Regions from separate parts of the Streptomyces sp. NBC_00637 genome, predicted to be linked through region 2. Evidence: riboswitches for the same ligand, from Rfam matches in the RefSeq annotation. Region 2 holds a riboswitch; the other holds the start of a gene.
The links. A riboswitch is a leader RNA that binds a small molecule or an ion and turns the genes downstream of it on or off. The one in region 2 is predicted to bind S-adenosylmethionine.
Positions count from the first base shown of each region.

Region 1 (3,403 bases), 1.6 Mb from region 2:
CGCACCTACTCGCAGCACGACCTGGAGGCGGCGTTCGCGATCGGGCTGGACTCCTGACCTGCTGAACACCGCCTCCGGCGGACCGTCGCTCACACGGCGGGCACGCAGCGGCCGTCCTGCGTCCGGTACTGCCACCGCGCACCCTCGGTCACCAGTTCACGCACCGCGTTCACGAAGCGCTCCACGTGCTCGTCCGGGGTTCCCGCGCCGAAGCTCACCCGGATCGCGTTGAGGGACTTCTCGCCGGGCGCCGCCTCCGGCGCGCCGCACTCGCCCTGGCTCCGGGCGTCGCCGCCCAGCAGGGTGCGGACCAGCGGGTGGGCGCAGAAGAGGCCGTCGCGGACCCCGATGCCGTACTCGGCGGAGAGGGCGGCTGCGAAGTGCGAGCTGTTCCAGCCCTCGACGACGAAGGAGATCACGCCGACCCGCGGGGCGTCGTCGCCGAACAGGGACAGCACCCTCACCTGCGGAACCTCGGCCAGACCGGCCCGCACCTTCGCGATCAGGTACTCCTCCCGGACTACGAGACCGTCGAAGCCCGCCTCGGTGAGGGCCTTGCACGCCGAGGCGACGGCGTAGGCGCCGATCACGTTCGGGGAGCCGGCCTCGTGGCGGGCGGCGCTCTCGTGCCACTCCACGTCCACTCCCCCGTCCTCGCGCCGCGAGACCTTGCGGCTGGCGCCACCGCCCGCGAGATACGGGTCGGCCGCCACCAGCCAGTCGGCGCGGCCGGCCAGCACGCCGGAGCCGAAGGGCGCGTACAGCTTGTGCCCGGAGAAGGCGACCCAGTCGACGTCCAGCTCCCGCACGGAGACCGGGTGGTGCGGGGCCAGCTGGGCCGCGTCCAGGACGATCCGGGCACCGTGCGCGTGCGCCGCGGCCGCCAGCTCGCGTACCGGCCACAGCTCGCCGGTGACGTTCGAGGCGCCGGTGACGCAGACCAGGGCAGGCCCGTGCGGGTCCCGGTCGGCGAGGGCCCGCTCCAGCGTCTCGACGGCCTGCCGCGGGGTGCGCGGGGCGTCGAGGCAGGTGACCCGGGCGTCCTTCCAGGGCAGCAGCGCGGCGTGGTGCTCGGTCTCGAAGACGAAGACCTGGCAGCCGGCGGGGAGGGCCCGCGCCAGCAGGTTGAGAGAGTCCGTCGTCGAGCGGGTGAAGACCAGCTGGTCGTCGGGGCGGCAGTCCAGGAACTCGGCGACCGTCCCGCGGGCGTTCTCGAAGAGGTCCGTGGACAGCTGCGAGAGGTAGCCGGCGCCGCGGTGGACGCTGCCGTAGTACGGGGCGTAGGCCGCCACGTCGTCCCAGACGCGCTGGAGGGCGGGGGCGCTGGCCGCGTAGTCGAGCGCCGCGTAGGTGACCTCGCCGCCCGTCACGAGCGGGACCGTGACATCACGACCGAGAACGGGCAGCGGGGCACAAACGGTACGGGCGGCGACAGCGGTGGGGACGGACATGGCGAACTCCCGTGAGAGGCAAGGGGGAACCACCGTGCGAGCGGACACGGCTCGAGCACGGAGGAAGGTGAAAGGGGTGTGCGGAGGCGGGGCTCTACGCCCTATCGCATTCGCTTGCTCACGGGAGACTCCCTCGAACGACCAGGACCCCTGGCGGTACTCACTCGAAAGAGTGCGAGGGGTCCGCGCTTGCCGTAGACCTCGCTGCCTACGACCTGGTCTTCACCCGGGGCACCCCGCCACGGACGGAGGGTTGCCGGACAGTCGGCCGGGGCCTCATGACTGTCACTCATGACCTGACACAGGAACGTACGTGAAGTGATCGCCGTCCCGCAACCGGTGTCCGGATCGCGGGACGGCCATCGGTGGGGCGTCAGGCGTTGCTGGCGGCCACCCAGCGCTCCAGGGCGCGCTTGGCCGCGCCCGAGTCGATCGACTCCGCCGCCCTGGCCATCCCGGCCCGCAGCTGCTCCGCCAGCGTCCCGGTGCCCGGCTCCAGCGCCACGAGCGCCGCCGCCGAGTTGAGCAGCACGGCTTCCCGCACCGGGCCCGTCTCGCCCTCCAGAAGGCGTCGGGCGACCTCCGCGTTGTACGACGGGTCGGCGCCCCGCAGGGCCTCGACCGGGACCAGCTCGAGCCCGACGTCACGCGGGTCGAAGGTCTCCTCGGTGACCTTGCCGTCGCGGACGACCCACACCCGGGACGTGGCCGTCGTGGTCAGCTCGTCGAGTCCGTCGTCGCCCCGGAAGACCAGGGACGAGTTGCCGCGCTCGGCGAAGACGCCCGCGACGACCGGCGCCATCCGCGGGTCCGCGACCCCGACCGCCTGGGCCCGCACCTTGGCGGGGTTGGTCAGCGGGCCGAGCACGTTGAACACCGTGCGGATGCCCAACTGGCCGCGTGCGGCGCCCACATGACGCAGCGCCGGGTGGAACTTGATCGCGAAGCAGAAGGTGATGCCGGCTTCCCGGGCCACCTCGGCCACCCGCCGCGGGGTCAGCTCCAGATTGACGCCGAGCTTCTCCAGGACGTCCGAGGCGCCGGACGCGGAGGACGCGGCCCGGTTGCCGTGCTTGACGACCGTGGCACCCGAGCCGGCCACGACGATCGCCGACATCGTGGAGATGTTGACCGTCTTCGCGCCGTCGCCGCCCGTGCCGACGATGTCGACGGTCGGACCGGGCACCTCGATCAGGTTGGCGTGCTCGTACATCGCCCGGACGAGCCCGTTGATCTCCGCGACGGTCTCGCCCTTGGCCCGCAGCGCCACCACGAACCCGGCGATCTGCGCGTCGGTCGCCTCACCGCGCATGATCCGGTCCAGCGCCCAGAACGTGGCGTCGGCGTCCTGGTCGCGGCCGTACAGCAGGCCGTTCAGCACCTCGGGCCAGGAACGGCCCGCCGCGGTGTCGCCTCCAGCGGGGGTCACAGCGCTCATAGCCGCTCCTGCGTGTGTCGTCGTGTGCCGTCGTGTGCCGACCCGCGCCTCGAAACAAGGCGCACCCCACCCTATCCAGCCCGTGGGCACGGCAAAGGGCCCCGTCCGAAGACCGGACGGGGCCCTTTGCCGTGGCGTGGCGACGCCTCAGCGATCAGTGGTGGCCGTGGCCGCTCGTGATCTCCTTGTACTCCTCCGCGGTGGGCTTCGGAATCTGCTGGTCCTCACCGAAGTACGCGCCGCTGATCTTGGCGCGGAGCTTCTCCTTGCCCGTCACCTTGCGCTCGACACCGTTCTCGTCGACGGCCGCGCCGATCGCCGCCGGCTCGTACTGCTCGTGCGCCGTGAGGGTGTGCAGCTGCTCCTGGCTCAGCGGCTCGTGGATCTCGATGAACTCACCGTGCGGCAGGCGCTTGATGGTGCCGGTCTCGCGACCGTGCAGCACCTTGTCCCGGTCCCGGCGCTGGAGGCCGAGGCAGATCCGCTTGGTGGCGATGTACGCGATGACCGGTCC
Region 1 covers NZ_CP109046.1:6,229,522-6,232,924, reverse strand. The annotation lists gene OG440_RS27280 (Lrp/AsnC family transcriptional regulator) at 1-57, shown strand, start outside; gene OG440_RS27275 (aminotransferase class V-fold PLP-dependent enzyme) at 90-1,451, opposite strand; SAM riboswitch class IV at 1,632-1,748, opposite strand; gene trpD (anthranilate phosphoribosyltransferase) at 1,825-2,889, opposite strand; gene OG440_RS27265 (cytochrome bc complex cytochrome b subunit) at 3,044-3,403, opposite strand, start outside.
Region 1: another riboswitch for S-adenosylmethionine. It lies ahead of OG440_RS27275 (aminotransferase class V-fold PLP-dependent enzyme); the one in region 2 lies ahead of thrC (threonine synthase).

Region 2 (3,403 bases):
GCCATACGCCTCAACCTAGCCCGGTCGGGAAACACTCAAACGTACGGTCGCGCTGCGTGGACGGGCCGTGTCCGGCCGTGTCGCCACGGTCGGTGGCATGCCGTATACGGCCCGTCCCGCGGTCACGCGACCTTGCGGGTCGCGTACTCCGCGATCTCCGCCATCGGCGGCCGTTCCTCGGTGTCCACGGAGTAGGTACGCGGCTCGAAGCCGTCCGAGCTCCGCTCGAACTGGGTGAGCGATGGGCGGATCAGGTGCCCGCGGGCCAGCCGCAGCTGGGCGGTGCGGTAGATGGCCGCCGCCATCCGGCCCAGGGCCTGCCCGTCCTGATGCCGGTGCTTGCGCACGCCGATGTCGACCTGGGCGAGGGCGTCCAGGCCCACCAGGTGCAGGGCGTCGACCAGCATGCCCAGCTCCACGCCGTAGCCGACGGGGAACGGCAGCTGCTCCAGCAGGCTGCGGCGGGCCGCGTACTCGCCGCCGAGCGGCTGCACGAAGCCGGCCAGCTGCGGCCAGTGCATGTTGAGCAGCGGGCGGGCCATCAGCTCGGTGACCCTCCCGCCCTGGCCGGCCGCGCCGCCCAGCGGACGGTCGTACATGCCCTTGACCAGGTCCACGCCGTGGTCGGTGAGCAGCGGGCCGACGATCCCCGAGACGAAGTCGGAGGAGAACTCCCTGAGATCGGCGTCGATGAAACAGACGATGTCCCCGGTGGTGACCAGCAGGGAGCGCCACAGGACCTCGCCCTTGCCGGGCACGGCCGGTATGCGCGGCAGGATGTCGTCCCGGTGGACGACCCGCGCGCCGGCCGCCGCGGCCACCTCGGACGTACGGTCGGTCGATCCCGAGTCGACGACGACGATCTCGTCGACGAGCGGGACCTGGTGCATCAGGTCGTGGCGGATGATCGCGACGATGTCACCGACCGTCTCCTCCTCGTTCAGCGCGGGCAGGACGACGGACACCGACTGGTTCGTGGCGCGCTTGGCGGCCAGGATCCGGTGGAGCGGACGATCGGTCACGGCCCAGGAGCGGGTGGCCAGCCAGCGCTCGGTCTCTGGAAGCACAGTCTGCGGCTCCTCACTGTCGTGATCACACCGGGTGCACGGAAGGTGACCGTGTGATCCATCTCGCGGTTCGGACGACTATCTCAACTGTCCTGGCCTTCGGTTACAGTCTTGAACAACGCGGGTGACCATCGCATGTCCGAGGTCGCCCCCGTCCACAACTTCATACCGCTCATCCAGAGGGGCAGAGGGATACGGCCCGATGAAGCCCCGGCAACCCTCCAGCCGGTCTCGTGACGATCACCGATTCATGTGGTGATCTCCCCGCGAGGCTCCCGGCTCGGGAAGGTGCCAAATCCGTCTCACGGCGAGATGCGTCGTGAGGAAGATGAGGAGAAAGGGCCTCGCCTCACATGGCTGCGCAGACTGTTGCAAGCACCACCGACTCTACGACGTCCTCTGCCGTCGACCTCGGTCCGGCCGCGGCGTTGAACTGCCGCGAGTGCGGTCACCGCGTGCCCCTCGGCCCGGTCTTCGCCTGCGAGGAGTGTTTCGGCCCGCTCGAGATCGCCTACGACTTCTCCTCCTACGACACGGAGGAGCTCCGCAAGCGCATCGAGGCGGGACCCGCGAACATCTGGCGCTACGCGCCGCTGCTGCCCGTCCCCGCGGACGTGGCCGACAAGCCCAACATCAACCCCGGTTGGACCAAGCTCGTCCAGGCCGACAACCTCGCCCGTGAGCTGGGCGTCGACGCCGGCAAGCTGTTCGTCAAGGACGACTCCGGCAACCCGACGCACTCCTTCAAGGACCGCGTCGTCGCCCAGGCCATCGAGGCCGCCCGCGCGTTCGGCTTCACCACCCTGTCCTGCTCCTCCACGGGCAACCTGGCCGGTGCCGTCGGCGCCGCCGCCGCCCGGGCCGGCTTCCGGTCCTGCGTGTTCATCCCGCACGACCTGGAGCAGGGCAAGGTCGTCATGGCCGCGATCTACGGCGGCGAACTCGTCGGCATCGAGGGCAACTACGACGACGTCAACCGCTTCTGCTCCGAGCTCATCGGCGACTCGGCCGGCGAGGGCTGGGGCTTCGTCAACGTCAACCTGCGGCCGTACTACGCCGAGGGTTCCAAGACGCTGGCGTACGAGATCTGCGAGCAGCTCGGCTGGCGGCTGCCGGACCAGCTGGTCGTGCCGATCGCCTCCGGTTCGCAGCTGACGAAGATCGACAAGGGCCTTCAGGAGCTGATCAAGCTCGGGCTGGTCGAGGACAGGCCGTACAAGATCTTCGGCGCGCAGGCCGAGGGCTGCTCCCCGGTGTCCGTGGCCTACAAGGCCGGGCACGACGTCGTCCGCCCGCAGAAGCCGGACACCATCGCCAAGTCGCTGGCCATCGGCAACCCGGCGGACGGTCCGTACGTCCTCGACATCGCGCGGCGGACGGGCGGCGCGGTGGAGGACGTGGACGACGAGCAGATCGTCGACGCGATCAAGCTGCTGGCCCGGACCGAGGGCATCTTCGCGGAGACCGCCGGTGGGGTGACGGTGGGTGTGACGCGCAAGCTGATCGAGAACGGTCTGCTGGACCCGACCAAGACGACCGTCGTCCTCAACACGGGCGACGGGCTGAAGACCCTGGACGCGGTGGCCGGCACCGGGCTGACCGCGACCATCCGTCCGAACCTCGACTCCTTCCGAGAGGCTGGCCTCGCGTCATGAGCGTTACCGTCCGCATCCCCACCATCCTGCGCACCTACACCGGCGGCAGCGCCGAGGTGAAGGCCGAGGGGGCCACCCTCGGCGAGGTCATCGCCGACCTGGAGAAGAACCACACGGGTATCGCCGCCCGCGTCCTGGACGACCAGGGCAAGCTGCGGCGGTTCGTCAACGTGTACGTGAACGACGACGACGTCCGCTTCGAGCAGGGTCTGGAGACGGCGACCCCGGACGGCGCCGGCGTCTCGATCATCCCGGCCGTCGCCGGCGGCTGAGACGGCGGCTCCGGAGGACGTTCGGGCGATGGCCCGGGTGATGGTCCGAACGATGGTCCGGGCGGTGACTGACCGTTGTTCAGTACCCATCGGTAGTAACCGTCGGTAACAGTTATTACCGAGCGTTCATCGAATTGCCCTCTCCGCGATAGAAGCGGAGGGGGCAATTCAGTGTGGTTGAGCGCGGTACAGTTGGGGAACCCGGTCCGGATCACCGGATCCGGAGGCTTTGATTTCTGCCCCGCGCCCGACAAGAAGCAGCCAATGTGTGCGCCTCTTTCGTGGCTTTTGCGGCTTTTATAGGGCCCGACTTGCCCTCAATTCAGGCGAATTCTCGCTACATTCCGGATCCCGTGCGTCCGGAATTCTCGTCCGACTGACCTGTTGCAGACGGCAGTTGGGCAGATAC
Region 2 covers NZ_CP109046.1:4,647,277-4,650,679, forward strand. The annotation lists gene OG440_RS20470 (trehalose-6-phosphate synthase) at 1-5, opposite strand, end outside; gene OG440_RS20475 (glucosyl-3-phosphoglycerate synthase) at 123-1,067, opposite strand; SAM riboswitch class I at 1,237-1,402, shown strand; gene thrC (threonine synthase) at 1,421-2,722, shown strand; gene OG440_RS20485 (MoaD/ThiS family protein) at 2,719-2,994, shown strand.